DNA from 3 places in the Sphingomonas melonis DAPP-PG 224 genome. Region 1 is predicted to be linked to each of the others. Evidence: predicted binding sites of a transcription regulator. Region 1 holds the regulator's gene; each other region holds the start of a gene.
What was found. The regulator LexA, encoded in region 1, represses DNA repair genes until DNA is damaged. The targets are predictions, from matches to a motif close to GTTCCNCNCTTGTTCT.
Positions count from the first base shown of each region.

Region 2: a site for LexA is predicted at 3,393-3,408, ahead of SPHME3_RS0115345 (ATP-dependent helicase). Genes of this name have one in related genera too.
Region 3: a site for LexA is predicted at 2,797-2,812, ahead of uvrA (excinuclease ABC subunit UvrA). Genes of this name have one in related genera too.

Region 1 is NZ_KB900605.1:2,193,115-2,198,071, forward strand. Features, by position in the region: gene SPHME3_RS0110770 (ComEC/Rec2 family competence protein) at 1-1,218, shown strand, start outside; gene lexA (transcriptional repressor LexA) at 1,478-2,170, opposite strand; gene SPHME3_RS0110780 (molybdopterin molybdotransferase MoeA) at 2,229-3,410, opposite strand; gene moaC (cyclic pyranopterin monophosphate synthase MoaC) at 3,415-3,882, opposite strand; gene trpC (indole-3-glycerol phosphate synthase TrpC) at 3,879-4,655, opposite strand; gene trpD (anthranilate phosphoribosyltransferase) at 4,652-4,957, opposite strand, start outside.
Region 2 is NZ_KB900605.1:3,174,455-3,179,411, forward strand. Features, by position in the region: gene SPHME3_RS0115325 (pseudouridine synthase) at 1-1,038, shown strand, start outside; gene rsmD (16S rRNA (guanine(966)-N(2))-methyltransferase RsmD) at 1,035-1,571, shown strand; gene SPHME3_RS0115335 (hypothetical protein) at 1,590-1,883, shown strand; gene SPHME3_RS0115340 (MFS transporter) at 1,867-3,165, opposite strand; gene SPHME3_RS0115345 (ATP-dependent helicase) at 3,412-4,957, shown strand, end outside.
Region 3 is NZ_KB900605.1:555,554-560,510, forward strand. Features, by position in the region: gene SPHME3_RS0102690 (TonB-dependent receptor domain-containing protein) at 1-1,919, opposite strand, end outside; gene SPHME3_RS21255 (hypothetical protein) at 2,285-2,689, opposite strand; gene uvrA (excinuclease ABC subunit UvrA) at 2,820-4,957, shown strand, end outside.

The sequences.
Region 1 (4,957 bases):
TTGGCCGCCATCGGCTATACGTTGCTCACCGGATCCCAGGTTCCCACGATCCGATCGTGCGTCGCCGCGCTGCTGGTGCTGGCGGCGCTGGCGATGGGGCGGGAGGCGATGACGCTGCGGCTGGTCGCGGCCGGTGCGATGGTGGTGCTGGCGGTGCGGCCGGAAGCGCTGGTGGGGCCGAGCTTCCAGCTGTCGTTCGCTGCGATCGTCGCGATCGTCGCGCTGCATGAGCATCCGCGGGTGCGCGGGTGGTTCGAGCCGCGGGAGGAAGCGCGTGCACGCCGTCTGCTACGCGGGCTCGGGTCGCTGCTGCTGACGGGCGTGGTGGTGGAGGCTGCGCTGATGCCGATCGCGGTCTATCACTTTCACAAGGCGGGTCTGTATGGGGCTGCCGCCAACATGGTCGCTATTCCGCTGACGACGTTCGTCGTCATGCCGCTGGAGGCGGGGGCGTTGGTGCTGGACACGGTCGGGCTGGGCGGGCCCGTGTGGTGGCTGACCGATGGGGCGCTGCGCGGGCTGCTGTGGCTGGCGCATGTGGTGGCGGATGCGCCGGGCGCGTCGCTGGCGGTGCCGTCGATGCCGCTGGGGGCGTTTCTGGCGATGGTCGCGGGTGGGCTGTGGCTGACGCTGTGGAGCACGCGGCTGCGCTGGGTCGGCGCGCTGCCGATCGTCGCCGGTGCCGTCTGGGCGGCGCTGACCCCGCCACCCGATCTGCTGGTGACGGGCGATGGGCGGCATATGGCGATCCGGGTGGGCGGACGGCTGGCGCTGCTGCGCGATCGCGCCGGGGACTATACGCGGGTGATGCTTGCCGAAAACGGCGGGACCGATGGCGAGCCGTGGCTGCTCGACGATCTGCCGGAGGCGCGGTGCAGCCGCGATGCGTGCGTGGCGGTCCTGCGGGACGGGGGAGGGCAGTCGTTCCGCGTCCTGGCGACCCGCAGCGGCTACCAACTGGCATGGCGGGATGTGGTCGCGGCCTGTGGGAGAGCGGACGTCGTGGTGAGCGACCGGCGGCTGCCGCGGGCGTGCCGGCCGCGCTGGCTGCGGCTAGACGCGCCCGTGCTGCGGCGCACCGGCGGCGTCATGCTGACCCTGGCGAGCGGACGTGTGCGGACGGTGATGCAGCCAGGGGATCGGCATCCGTGGCTGGTGGGAGCCAAGGTCGCCCCGCCTCGGCCGGACGATATCCCGGCGGCCGTGCCGTCGCGATGACCCCCACCGGCGCGCTGGGCCATGGCGACGGGACGCTGCCTCCTGTAGCGGGATGACATAGGGTCGATCCGTCATTGCTTCGTTAGGCTCGCCATGGCGCCCCTGTCTAGACATTTGATATCTAGACATTTTCATTCGCGCAATCAGCGGGAAGCCGGGATGCCCGGCCCTCGACGGGGGGCTAAAGCCGCCGTTTGGAAAGTCACAAAAGTCTCACGGACGACCATATGTTGCGGCGCGCCACCACGGCGGAATCCCGTCAGTCGTAGCGGCGGAGGATACCCGACAATTTGCCCTGCACGCGGACGTGCGAGGGGACATAGCGCTGCGGTTCGTAGGCGCGGTTGGCGGGATCGAGGCGGATCATCGCGCCTTCGCGACGGAAATATTTGAGCGTCGCCTCGCTGTCCTCGATCAACGCAACGACGATCTCGCCATCGCGGGCGATGTCGGTGCGGCGGATCAGCGCATAGTCGCCATCGAGAATACCAGCCTCGACCATCGAGTCGCCGGAGACTTCCAGCGCATAATGTTCCCCGGTGCCGAGCAACGCCGCGGGGACGGCGAGCATCGAACTGCCTTCGAACGCCTCGATCGGCACGCCCGCGGCGATCCGGCCGTGCAGCGGGATTTCGACGACGTCGTTCGCGGGCGAGGGCGCGGGACGCACGTTGTCCGTGGCCGGCGCGCTCGGCGGCGCCGCGGGAGCGGGCGTTTCGGGCGCCTTGCGTTCGGAGCGTTCCGGCATGCGCAGCACTTCCAGCGCGCGCGCACGGTTGGGCAGGCGGCGGATGAAGTTGCGTTCCTCGAGCGCGCTGATCAGGCGGTGGACGCCGGACTTGGACTTGAGGTCGAGCGCGTCCTTCATCTCCTCGAACGACGGCGAGATGCCCGTCTCCTCGAGCCGGTCGTTGATGAAGCATACAAGCTCGTGCTGCTTGCGCGTGAGCATAAGCGGTCCTTCCCCGTCAGAACAGACGCGGAACTTCTAGGGAACAATTCGTGGGGCGTCAAGCGATGACGAGGATTTCCACCGAGTCGCCCGCGCGCGCGGCGGGGGCATCGACCGGCCGCACGATCAGGCAATGCGAACGCGCCAGCGTCAGCAGCATCGAGCTGTCCTGAATGGTCGAGGCATAGGCGCGGCCGTCGCGCAGCTCCGCGCGCAGATAATCGGTGCGCGGGCCGTTGGCGGGCAAGTCTTCGCCCAGGATCGCCATCGTGCTGCGCAGCAGCGGGTCTGCGGCGCCGGACAGGTGCGCGATCAACGGTTTGACGAAGAGTAGGGCGGTGACGAAGGCGGATACCGGGTTGCCCGGCAGGCCCAGCACCTGCATCGCGCCGCGCCGTCCCGCCATCATCGGCTTGCCCGGTCGCAGTGCGATCCGCCAGAAATCGATGACGCCGCCCGCCGCCTCCAGCGCTGGCCGCACGAGGTCATGGTCGCCGACCGACGCGCCGCCGGTGGTGACGAGCAGATCGGCGTCGACGCGCGCGAACGCATCGCGCAGGCGATCGAGATCATCGGGCAGGATGCCGAGGTCGATCAGCTCGATCGGCAGGTCGGCGAGCATCGCGGCCAGCATCGCGCGGTTCGATTCGGGCAGCGCGCTCGGGTCGCCGCCAGCGCCCGGATCGACCAGTTCGTCGCCCGTCGCACAGATGGCGACGCGCACTCGGCGGTGGACCGCGATCGTGCCGATGCCGCCGGTCGCGGCGACGGCGATGCGCGCGGGCGTCAGCCGCTCGCCACGCGCGATCAGGCGATCCCCAGCGTGAAAGTCGAGGCCGCGGCGGCGGGTGTTGCGGCCGAGCGTTGCTGGGCCTTCGCCAGTGAGGCGGATCGTGGTGCCGGAGGCGGCGACCTCTTCCTGCACCATCACCGTGTCGGCGCCGGCGGGCAGGGCCGCGCCGGTGAAGATGCGCGCGGTCTCGCCAGGACCGACGGTGCCGGCAAAGGGGCGGCCGGCGGCGCTTTCGCCGATCAGCGTCCAGGGCCCGGGCAGATCGGCGAAGCGGATCGCATAGCCATCCATCGCCGACAAATCGGTGGCGGGCTGGGTGCGGCGGGCGGCGATGTCGTCTGCCGCCCAGCGGCCGGCGGCGGCGGCCAGAGGCACGGTTTCGGTCCCGACCGGCGGGGCGTGCGCGAACAGCCGCGCCTGGGCTTCGTCGATCGGGAGCAGCGCCATGGCGTCAGGCGCGCCAGTCGCCCGACGCGCCGCCGGCCTTTTCGAGCAGGCGGATGTCCGAGATCGTCATCGCGCGATCCATCGCCTTCGCCATGTCGTAGATGGTGAGCAAGGCGACCGACACGGCGGTCAGTGCCTCCATCTCGACGCCGGTCTTGCCGTCGGTGGCGGTCAGCGCGGTCGCGGTGATGCCGGCATCGTCCAGCGTCAGGTCGAGCGTGACGCGGGTGAGGGGCAAGGGGTGGCAGAGCGGGATGAGGTCCGCGGTTTTCTTCGCCGCCATGATCCCGGCGACGCGGGCAACGGCGAGCACGTCGCCCTTCTTCGCGGCGCCGTCGCGGATCGCAGAGAGGGCGTCGGGGGCGATGGCGATGCGGCCGGAGGCGACTGCGCGACGCTGCGTCACGGCTTTATCGCCGACATCGACCATATGCGCGGCACCGTCGACGTCGAGATGGGTGAGGTGGCTCACCCGACCAAGGCCCGCGTCGCGGCCTCGACGTCGTCGGCGCGCATTAGCGCCTCGCCGATGAGGAAGCAGCGCACGCCATGCGCCGCCATCGCGTCGAGGTCGGCGCGGGTTTCGAGGCCGCTTTCCGCAACGAAGGTGCAGCCCTTTGGCGCCTTGCCGACCAGCTCGTAGGTGCGGGCGAAGTCGACGGAGAAGTCGTGCAGATTGCGGTTGTTGACGCCGATCAGCCGCGACTTGAGGCGGAGCGCGCGGTCCAGTTCGGATTCGTCATGCACCTCGACCAGCACGTCCATGCCGCAATCGAGCGCCGAGGCCTCGATTTCCGCCATCTGATTGTCGTCCAGCGCGGCAACGATGATGAGGATGGCGTCGGCGCCGATCGAGCGGCTTTCGGTTGCCTGCCAGGGATCGACCATGAAATCCTTGCGGATCACCGGCAGGTCGCAGGCGGCGCGCGCGGCGATCAGATAGTCGTCGCTGCCCTGGAACCACTGTTCGTCGGTGAGCACCGACAGGCAGGCCGCGCCACCCGCCTGATAGGCGCGCGCATGGGCGGGCGGATCGAAATCGGCACGGATCAGCCCCTTGGACGGGCTGGCCTTTTTGATTTCGGCAATGAGCGCATGGCCCGACTTTGCGTCGAGCGCGGCGCGGAAGCCGCGTGGGCGCGTCACCGCGGCGATGCGCGCGTCGAGATCCGCGAGGCTGATCGTCGCCTTGCGCGCGGCAACCTCTGCGCGCTTGGTTTCGATAATGCGGGACAAAATGGTCATCGGTAGGCGATCCAGCGGTCGAGGAGCGCGGCGGCGCGGCCGGCGTCGAGCGCTTCGGCGGCGGCCTGTGCGCCCGCAGTGAGATTGGGTGCGCGGTCGGCGACGACAAGCGCCGCCGCCGCGTTGAGCAGCACGGCGTCGCGATACGCGCCCGCCTCTCCATCGAGCAGGCGGCGCAGTGCGGCGGCGTTATAGGCCGGGTCACCGCCGCGGATGGCGGCGAGCGGGTGGCGGGGCAGGCCGGCGTCTTCCGGCGTGATGCGCGATGGCAGCGCCGCGCTGCCGACATTCACCGCGAGGCT
Region 2 (4,957 bases), 980 kb from region 1:
GTCGGGCGGCTCGACCTCAATACCGAGGGGCTGCTGCTGCTGACCACCGACGGCGGCTTCAAGCGGCAGCTGGAGCTGCCCGCGACCGGCGTCGAGCGCAGCTATCGCGCGCGCGCCTATGGCAACGTCACGCAGCAGCAGCTCGAGGAGCTGGCCGAGGGCGTCGAAATCGAGGGCATTCGTTACGGATCGATCGACGCCAATATCGAGCGGCGCACCGGCGCCAACGTGTGGATCGAGATCACGATCACCGAAGGCAAGAACCGCGAGGTGCGCCGCGTCCTCGAATATCTCGGGCTGCAGGTCAGCCGCCTGATCCGCACCCGCTATGGCCCGTTCGTGCTCGGCGACCTGCCGGTCGGCGGGATCGGCGAGGTGAAGCAGCATGAGATCGTCGGCTTCCGCAAGACGCTGAAGGGCGGCGCGCCGGACGAGCCGATCGCGGCCGCCCCCCGTGCCGGCTTCCGCACCGCGCCCAGCGTCGATCGCACCACCCGCACGCGTCGCGGCGCCGAGCGTGGCGTGGAGCGGCCGGCAACTGCACGGCCGACCACCCCAGGCGAGCGCCCGACGCGATCGCGCCCGCGCGCCGAGGGTAGCATGGACCGTCCTGCCGCCGCCCGCACCGCGAACCCGCGCGCCGCCGCCGCGGGCGAAGCGCCCCGCCCCGGCTTCCGCATCCCCGCGACGACCGATCGCGGCGCCCGCACGCGGACCCGAACCGACGCGCGCGCCCGCGACGACGCCCGCGCCGGCAAGGCCAACGTCCCCACCGGCGGCTCGGCGATGAAGCCGTGGGAGCTTCATGATGAGCGCGGCGCCGATCGCAGCAGCGACCGCAACCGCTCGGGTGCTCCCCGCTTCGGCCGGAACAAGCCCGACGCCTCCCGCTCCGGCCCCCGCGCCCCGCGTGGCGACGGACCGACGCGCGGCGGCCCCGCAAGCGGCGGCGGGTCGCCGCGCCCATCGGGCGGGCGTCCTCCCGGCGGTGGCTTCAAGGGCGGGCCGAAGGGCGGACCGCGCGGGGGCCGCTCGTGAGGGTGATCGCCGGCCAGTGGCGCGGGCGTCCGCTCGTCGCGCCCAAGGGCGACGCGACGCGCCCCACCGCCGACCGCACGCGCGAGGCCTTGTTCTCGATGCTCACCAGCCGGCTCGGCAGCTTCGAAGGGCTCGCCGTCGCCGATCTGTTCGCCGGATCGGGCGCGCTGGGGATCGAGGCGCTGTCGCGCGGTGCGGCATCGTGCCTGTTCGTCGAACAGGACGGCGCGGCGCTGGATGCGCTGAAGGCCAACCTCGCCAAGCTCGGCACGCGCGGCGACGTGCGCAGCGGGTCGGTGATGGCGCTGGGGCCGGCGCGCGCGCCGCTTGACCTCATCATGATGGACCCGCCCTACGGCACCGGTGCAGGCCTGGTAGCCTTGGATAAATTGGCGCGGCTGGGCTGGACGAACGCCGCGACCTGGGTCAGCATAGAGACCGCACGCGACGAGGCGGTCGAGGTCGCGGGGTTCGCCATCGACACCAGCCGCGTGCATGGAAAGGCCCGCGTGACACTCTTGCGGGCCGCCTGATCGCAACAGGAGGGAGCCATGGCGACGCAGTTCATTCCCCACCATTACGATGCTCCGCGGCGGTCGGGGCCGCAGGCGGTGGTCGGATGGGTGCATCATCCCTTGCCCAAGGGCATCGAGCTGGAGGTGCAGACGACGCCGTCCGCACAGGCGCTCGACAATCAGCAGATCGCGACGACGCGGCTGGTGCTGAGCCGCAACCAGGCGCTGCTGCTCGCCAGCTTCCTGCTCAACGCGACGGGCTATTCCGAGGCCGACGTCCCGAAACGCAGCGTGTCGCGCTGGCCGCGCTGGTTCAGTCGACGGTCCTGACCCGCGGCAACAGCGCGAGGCCGGCGAGGCTCACGAGGCCCGCCGCGACCAGATACAGCCCGATCCACCACAGCCCGCGCGCAGCCAGCGCCTGCGCCGCGATCGGCGCGAGCGCCCCGCCCAGGATGCCGCCGACGTTAAACGTCATCGACACGCCGGTGTAGCGCACGCCCGCCGGAAACAGCGTCGGCAGCCAGCCGCCGAGCGGGCCATAGGCAAAGCCCATCACGAACAGTGCGAAGGCCAGCCACGCGAACACCACGAACAGTGATCCCGCGCCCAGCATCGGCCCCATCAGCGCGCCGGCGACGATGCAGCCCAGAAAGCCGATCACCAGCATCCGCTCCGCCCCCGTCCGGTCTGCCAGTACGCTCGCCACGATCACGCCTGCGGCCAGAAACAGGATCGCGACCAACTCGACGCCGAGCAGCGCCGTCTTGTCATAGCCCAGCGTCGTCGTGCCGTAGCTCAGCGTGAAGGCGGTCGCGAGGTAGAAGAGCGCGAAGCACGCCACCACCCCGCCGGTGCCGGCCAGCAGCGCGCGACCATGACCGGCGAACAGCGTCGCCAGCGGCACCTTGGGCAGCGCCTCCGCCTTGGCCGCCTCGACGAAGGCGGGCGTCTCGGTCAGCTTCAGCCGGATCCACAGGCCGAGCGCGACCAACACCGCGCTCACCAGGAACGGCAGGCGCCACCCCCAGGCGCGGAATTGCCCGTCGCTCAGCACCAGACCCAGCAGCAGGAACAGCCCGTTCGCCAGGATGAAGCCGACCGGCGCCCCCAGCGGGGGGAACATGCCCCAGGTGTTGCGCCGATGCGGCGGCGCATTCTCGACCGCGAGCAGCGCCGCGCCGCCCCATTCGCCGCCCAGCCCCAGCCCCTGCCCCAATCGCATCAGGCACAACAGCAGCGGCGCCCAGATGCCGAATTGTTGATAGGTCGGCAGGAAGGCGATCGCGACCGTCGACCCGCCCATCAGCAACAGGCTGGCGACCAAGGTCGACTTACGCCCGATCCGGTCGCCGAAATGCCCGAACAGCGCCGCACCGATCGGCCGCGCGAAGAAGGCCACGGCAAAGCTCGCGAAGCTCATCATCTGCCGCGCCGACGCACTTTCCCCCGGAAAGAACAGCGCCGGAAACACCAGCGCCGCGGCGGTGGCGTAAATGTAGAAATCGTAGAATTCCACCGCCGTACCGACCAGACTCGCGGTCAGGATCCGGCGCGGCGAGGCTGGCGCGACGGCGGCGTCCGGAACTTTGGCGGCAGGGAATTGGCTCATGCCGCCCTTCTAACCCCCAAATAAAGGCATCTGGCAACAAAGTTGCCATCCCTTCGCAACATTCCGCCGCTACCGCGATGCCACCGCGGCTCCCCTCCCCCTGTGGGTCGCGATGTATCGGTCGCCTTTCTGTCGACTGGTGCTCCCTGAACTACGGGGCGGCCGCACCGGTGGCTGCCCCGATTTTTCCGGGCTTGCCGCGCTCGCAGCTTGCCGAGCCAAGCGCCGTTCCCTACCTGTTCGCCGGTGACCGACACCGCCTCCCCCGCCGCCCTGCAGGATCCGCCGTATCTCAAGGGGTTGAACCCGCCGCAGCGCGACGCGGTGCTCACCACCGAAGGCCCGGTGCTGATGCTGGCCGGCGCAGGCACGGGCAAGACCGCGGCGCTGACCGCGCGGCTCGCGCATTTGCTGTGGACGCGCAAGGCGTGGCCGTCGGAGATTCTCGCCGTCACCTTCACCAACAAGGCCGCGCGCGAGATGCGCGAGCGCGTCGGCCGGATGGTCGGCGACGCGGTGGAGGGCATGCCGTGGCTCGGCACCTTCCACGCGATCGGCGCCAAGATGCTCCGCCGCCATGCCGAGCTGGTCGGATTGCAGTCGAACTTCACCATCCTCGACACCGACGATCAGTTGCGGCTGCTCAAGCAGTTGATCGTCGCCGCGGACATCGACGAAAAGCGCTTCCCCGCGCGCAGCCTCGCCGGCCTGATCGACGATTGGAAGAACAGGGGTCTGGTCCCCGCCGATATCGATGCCGGCGAGAGCGAGCGCTACGCCAACGGACGCGGCGGCGAGCTGTATACGCAATATCAGGCGCGGCTGCGCAACGTGAACGCCTGCGACTTCGGCGACCTGCTGCTCCACATGCTCACCATCCTGAAGACGCATGCCGATGTGCTGCGGACGTATCAGGAACGCTTCAAATACATCATGGTGGACGAATATCAGGACACCAACATCGTCCAGTATCTGTGGCTGCGGCTGCTCGCCCAGACACGCAAGAACATCGCCTGCGTCGGCGACGATGATCAGTCCATCTATTCGTGGCGCGGCGCACAGGTCGAAAACATCCTGAAGTTCGAGAAGGATTTTCCCGGCGCCAAGGTGATCCGCCTCGAACAGAATTACCGGTCGACGCCCCACATCCTCGGCGCCGCATCGGGCGTGATCGCGCATAACGGCGGTCGGCTCGGCAAGACGCTGTGGACCGAACTCGACGTAGGCGAAAAGGTGCGCGTGCTGGGGGTGTGGGACGGGCCCGAAGAAGCCCGCCGGGTCAGCGACGAGATCGAGGCCGCGCAGCGGAACGGCACCCCGCTCGACCATATCGCGATCCTCGTCCGCGCGCAGCATCAGACGCGCGAGTTCGAAGACCGCTTCATCTCGATCGGCATGCCGTACCGCATCGTCGGCGGCTATCGCTTCTACGAACGCGCCGAAATCCGCGACGCGCTCGCCTATCTGCGCATCGTCAACCAGCCGTCGGACGATCTGGCCTTCGAACGCATCGTCAACGTCCCCAAACGCGGCCTTGGCGACAAGGCGATCGCCAAGATCCACCAGCTCGCCCGCGCCGAGGGCGTACCGCTCACCATCGCCGCGGCGCGCATTCTCGACACCGACGAACTGACCCCGCAGGCGCGCCGCGCGCTCGGCAATTTCGTCGGCGACGTCGCCCGCTGGCGCGACCGGGCGCGCGACCTGCCGCATGCCGAGCTGGCGCGGCAGATGCTCGACGAATCGGGCTATACCGCGATGTGGCAGGCCGAAAAGTCGGTCGAGGCATCCG
Region 3 (4,957 bases), 1.6 Mb from region 1:
TGGTCGAGGATCGGCGCATCGGCTTCAAAATAGGCGGCCGACACGGTGTGCGACCCGAACGCCGAGGCGGTCGACAGGCCGTAGGTGTCCAGCGCGGCATTCTGGTTGTTGTTCTCCAGCGTCTCGCGACGCACCTGCCCGCCGATGGCGAGCTGGAGCGGACCGCCCGGCAGGTCGGCGAGGCGTGCGGACAGCGACGCATCCAGCGCCGCCTGGGTCGAGAACGACGGCGTCACCTTGTTGGGCGAGATCGCGTTGCGCACCGCCGCGCTGTTCTGCGACGGGTTGACGAAATTGTACGACCCCGTGTTGATCGCCTGGGCGAGGCCCGCGATGTTGATCAGGCCGCGTTGCGTCAGCTGAATCTCGTCGCGTGCGTACACGCCCTCGACACGCCAGTTGTAACGGCCGTCGCCGAAATTGCCGTTCAGGCCTGCGGTGGCGCGGTACACCTCGTTCTTGCGATCGCTGCCGCCGGGGATGTCGCCGAACAGATAATAGATGCGCGCCGCGCCGTTGGTCGGGTCGTTGGCGAACGCTGCCGCATAGGGGTTGTTCGGATTGAGCTGGCGGTTCGCCGCGGTCGCGCAATTGGTGCCCGCCGCGCAGATGTACACCGGCAGGACGATGCCGGGGTTGTTCGACGCGACCGACGGTGCGCCGCCGAACGGCTGCGTGTTGCGGATCGCCGAGGGCGTGCCGTTAATGCTGACATCACTGCGGCTGTAGCTGCCAGTGATATAGCCTTCGACGTTGTCGGCGATGCGAACGCTGACGCGGCCCTGCAGCGAGTAGCGCTCCTGCAGCGGCTGAATCTGGCGATACAGGTCGACCAGGTCGTACTTGCAGCCGGTGCCCTGCGCCGAACCGGTGGTGACGGCGAACGTGTCGCGCGCGCAATTGGCCAAGCCCAACGCGTCGTAGCGCGTGGTCAGCGGGGCGCCGACCTGGCCGGCGAGCGGGTTGTTGAGGTCGGTCTGGCGGACGCGCGTGACATAGGCGGTCGGCACGTTGACGGTCAGCGACTGGTCGGACGCGTTATTGTCCAGTCCGCCGATCGAGGTCAGGTCCTGCGTGTTGTACGGGAATCCGCGGCTGTGGTTCGAAACACGGCCGTCGCGCTGATATTCGCCGTTCAGGTAGACGTTGAAACCCTGGCGGTCATAATCGCCATAGCCCAGCGTCAGCTGCGCGCGCTGGTGGCTCGCATCGCCGCGCTCGGCGACACCGCCTTCGACCAGGCCGTCGATGCCGGTGAAGTGCTTCTTCAGGATCACGTTGACGACGCCGCCGATCGCGTCCGCGCCATAGGTCGACGATGCGCCGTCCTTCAGCACTTCGATCCGGTCGACCAGGCTGAACGGGATCGAGTTGAGGTCGACATAGGCGTTATGGCCATCGTCGTTCAGCGGGAAATTGGCCGAGCGCAGCCCGTCGATCAGCACGAGCGTCGACGACACGCCGAGGCCGCGCAGCGACACGGCCGAACCGCCGGCCGAGAAGCCCGACTGGAAGCCGGTGCCGATCGAGCCCGCGCTGTCCGCCGAGATCGAACGGATCGCGTCCGACGCGGTGGTGATGCCCGCCTTGGCCAGCGTGTCGCTGGTCAGCACGGTGACCGGTGACGGCGTTTCGGTGTCGGTGCGACGGAACAGCGAACCGGTGACGACGATGTCGCTCGCCTTGTCCTGATCGCTCGCGCCCTGCGTCGTGGTCGGATCGGTCTGCTGATCCTTGATCTCGAGCTGCGCAGGCGTCTGCGTCGCGGTCTGCGCGAACGCCGGAGCGGCCCCCAGCACCAGCGCCAGCGGCGTCGCCGCGGCGAGCAGAGCCGCCTTGCGCGTCACATCGAATCGAGCGGTTTTCGTCACGTATATCCCCTTTGCAACGGCGCCGTTTTCGGTCGCCCCATGCGTCATCGATTTGGAATGTCAGTCTTCTGGACTGCGTGACGCTTGTGTGACTGTCTTGCTCGCGTAAAGCACGTACTGCTGACCTATTTCCGCTTTCAGCAACGTTGCGTTGCAAAACAGCCACAGCGAGTGGCGCTATGTTGCGCGGAAGGCCCGGTCACCGACCCCAAGTTGCCGCAACTGGCGGAATGAGGAAATGCCACCCTCGTATCTCCGCCGCGCGGAGCGATGGCGGACCCAGACGCGCGGACCGATCGATATCGCTCGCGGCGCTAAACGGACATCATCGCGGGTGCAGCCTGGATGTCCCGGCGCCATACAATCGGTCCCTATGTCGGACGGACAGCGAGCGCCGCGCAAACCCCGCTGCGTCAGTCTTTCCGACCGAACAATCGCCCCAGCATCGCCTCCGCCACCTTGCCGACCGCATCGGCGATCGCCTGCGGATCGGGCTGCGTCTGCGTGCCCTGCGGCGGGACGGGCGAGACGGGCGGCACCGGCGGGACAGGAGGAACCGGCGGAACCGGGGGCACGGGCGGCACCGGCACCTCGGGCGGGCGCGGCGCGTCCGGCTTGGCGGCGCGCTCGGCGCGTCCCTTGGCCAGCGCCGCGGTCGCCGCGGCCGCAGCCATCGTCAGCCCCGCCGCCAGCATCTCGCGCCCCTGCGGGCTGTTCGCCTTTTCGAGCAGCGCACCGCCCACCTCGCGCACCTCCTTGGGCAGCTTCACGCCCAGCACTTCCTTCGGAAGCTTCGCCTTCTTGTGCTTCTTGCCCATCGCGCCTTCTCCTCGTGTGGCACAGACGTAAGACACCGCTGGCATGCTTTCAATGCGGCTCGAAATCGCGCGCAAGCGTTCCTACCTGCCAGACTAGCATCAGAAACAGAACAGAAGTAGAACCCGCTTCATGCTGACCAAAATTTCCGTCCGCGGCGCGCGCGAGCACAATCTCAAGGACGTCGACGTCGACATCCCCCGCGACACGCTGACGGTCATCACCGGCCTGTCGGGGTCTGGCAAATCGAGCCTCGCCTTCGACACCATCTATGCCGAGGGGCAGCGCCGCTACGTCGAATCGCTGTCGGCCTATGCACGCCAGTTCCTCGAGCTGATGCAGAAGCCCGACGTCGACCATATCGAGGGCCTGTCCCCCGCCATCTCGATCGAGCAGAAGACGACATCGCGCAATCCGCGCTCGACCGTCGCGACCGTCACCGAAATCTACGATTACATGCGCCTGCTCTGGGCGCGCGTCGGCATCCCCTATTCGCCCGCCACCGGCGAGCCGATCGCCGCGCAGACCGTCAGCCAGATGGTCGACCGCGTCATGGCGCTGCCCGAGGGCACGCGCCTGTACCTGCTCGCCCCCGTCGTGCGCGGGCGGAAGGGCGAATATCGCAAGGAACTCGCCGAATGGCAGAAGGCGGGCTTCACCCGCGTGCGCATCGACGGCACGATCCATGAGATCGACGAGGCGCCTGCGCTCGACAAGAAGTACAAGCACGACATCGAGATCGTCGTCGACCGCCTCGTCGTCCGCGCCGACGCCGCGACGCGCCTGGCCGAAAGCTTCGAAACCGCGCTGAAGCTCGCCGACGGTCTCGCCTATATCGACCCGGCCGACCCCGTCGAACCACACACCCCCAAGTCCGAAGTCCTCGGCGACAACGCGCCCGCCGGCCGCATCGTGTTCAGCGAAAAGTTCGCCTGCCCGATCAGCGGCTTCACCATCGCCGAGATCGAACCGCGCCTGTTTTCGTTCAACGCCCCCCAGGGCGCCTGCCCCGCGTGCGACGGCCTCGGCGAAAAGCTGCTGTTCGACGAAGACCTCGTCGTCCCCAACCACGACCTCAGCATCAAGAAGGGCGCCGTCGTCCCCTGGGCGAAGTCCAACCCGCCCAGCCCCTATTACATGCAGGTCCTCGGCTCGCTCGCGCGCGAATATAAATTCGACCTCGATACGCCGTGGAAGGACCTGCCCCCCGAAACGCAGGACGTCATCCTGTTCGGCACCAAGGGCAAGGCGGTCACGCTCACCTTCGTCGACGGCAAGAAGAGCTACGACGTCAAGAAACCGTTCGAGGGCGTGATCGGCAACCTCAACCGCCGCCTGCTTCAGACCGAGAGCGCGTGGATGCGCGAGGAGTTGGGCAAATACCAGTCGTCGCGCCCGTGCGAGGTCTGCCACGGCGCGCGCCTCAAGCCCGAAGCGCTCGCGGTCAAGATCGCGCATACCGACATCGCCCACGCCACGCACCTCAGCGTGGTCGACGCGCTCGCCTTCTTCACCGATCTGCCCAACCACCTCGGCGACCAGCAGCGCGCGATCGCCGAACGCATCCTGAAAGAGATCGTCGAGCGCCTGGGCTTCCTCAACAACGTCGGCCTCGATTACCTCAACCTCGATCGCACGTCGGGCACGCTGTCGGGCGGCGAGAGCCAGCGTATCCGCCTGGCGTCGCAGATCGGCAGCGGCCTGTCGGGCGTCTTGTACGTCCTCGACGAGCCCAGCATCGGGCTGCACCAGCGCGACAACGACATGTTGCTCGCGACGCTCCGCCGCCTGCGCGACCTCGGCAACACCGTGCTGGTGGTCGAGCATGACGAGGACGCGATCCGCACCGCCGATTACGTCATCGACATGGGGCCGGGCGCCGGCGTCCACGGCGGCCAGATCGTGGCGCAGGGCACGCTCAAGCAATTGCTCAAGAGCAAGACCAGCATCACCGCCGATTACCTCAACGGCACCCGCCAAGTCCCCGTCCCCACGCAACGCCGCAAGGGCAACGGCAAGAAGCTGACCGTCCACAACGCGCGCGCCAACAACCTCACCGGCGTGACCGCGTCGATCCCGCTCGGCACCTTCACCTGCATCACCGGCGTGTCGGGATCGGGCAAGTCGAGCTTCACGATCGACACGCTCTACGCCGCCGCCGCGAGGCAACTCAACGGCGCGCGCATCCTGGCGGGCAAGCACGACAAGGTCACCGGCCTCCAGCACCTCGACAAGGTGATCGACATCGACCAGTCGCCGATCGGCCGCAC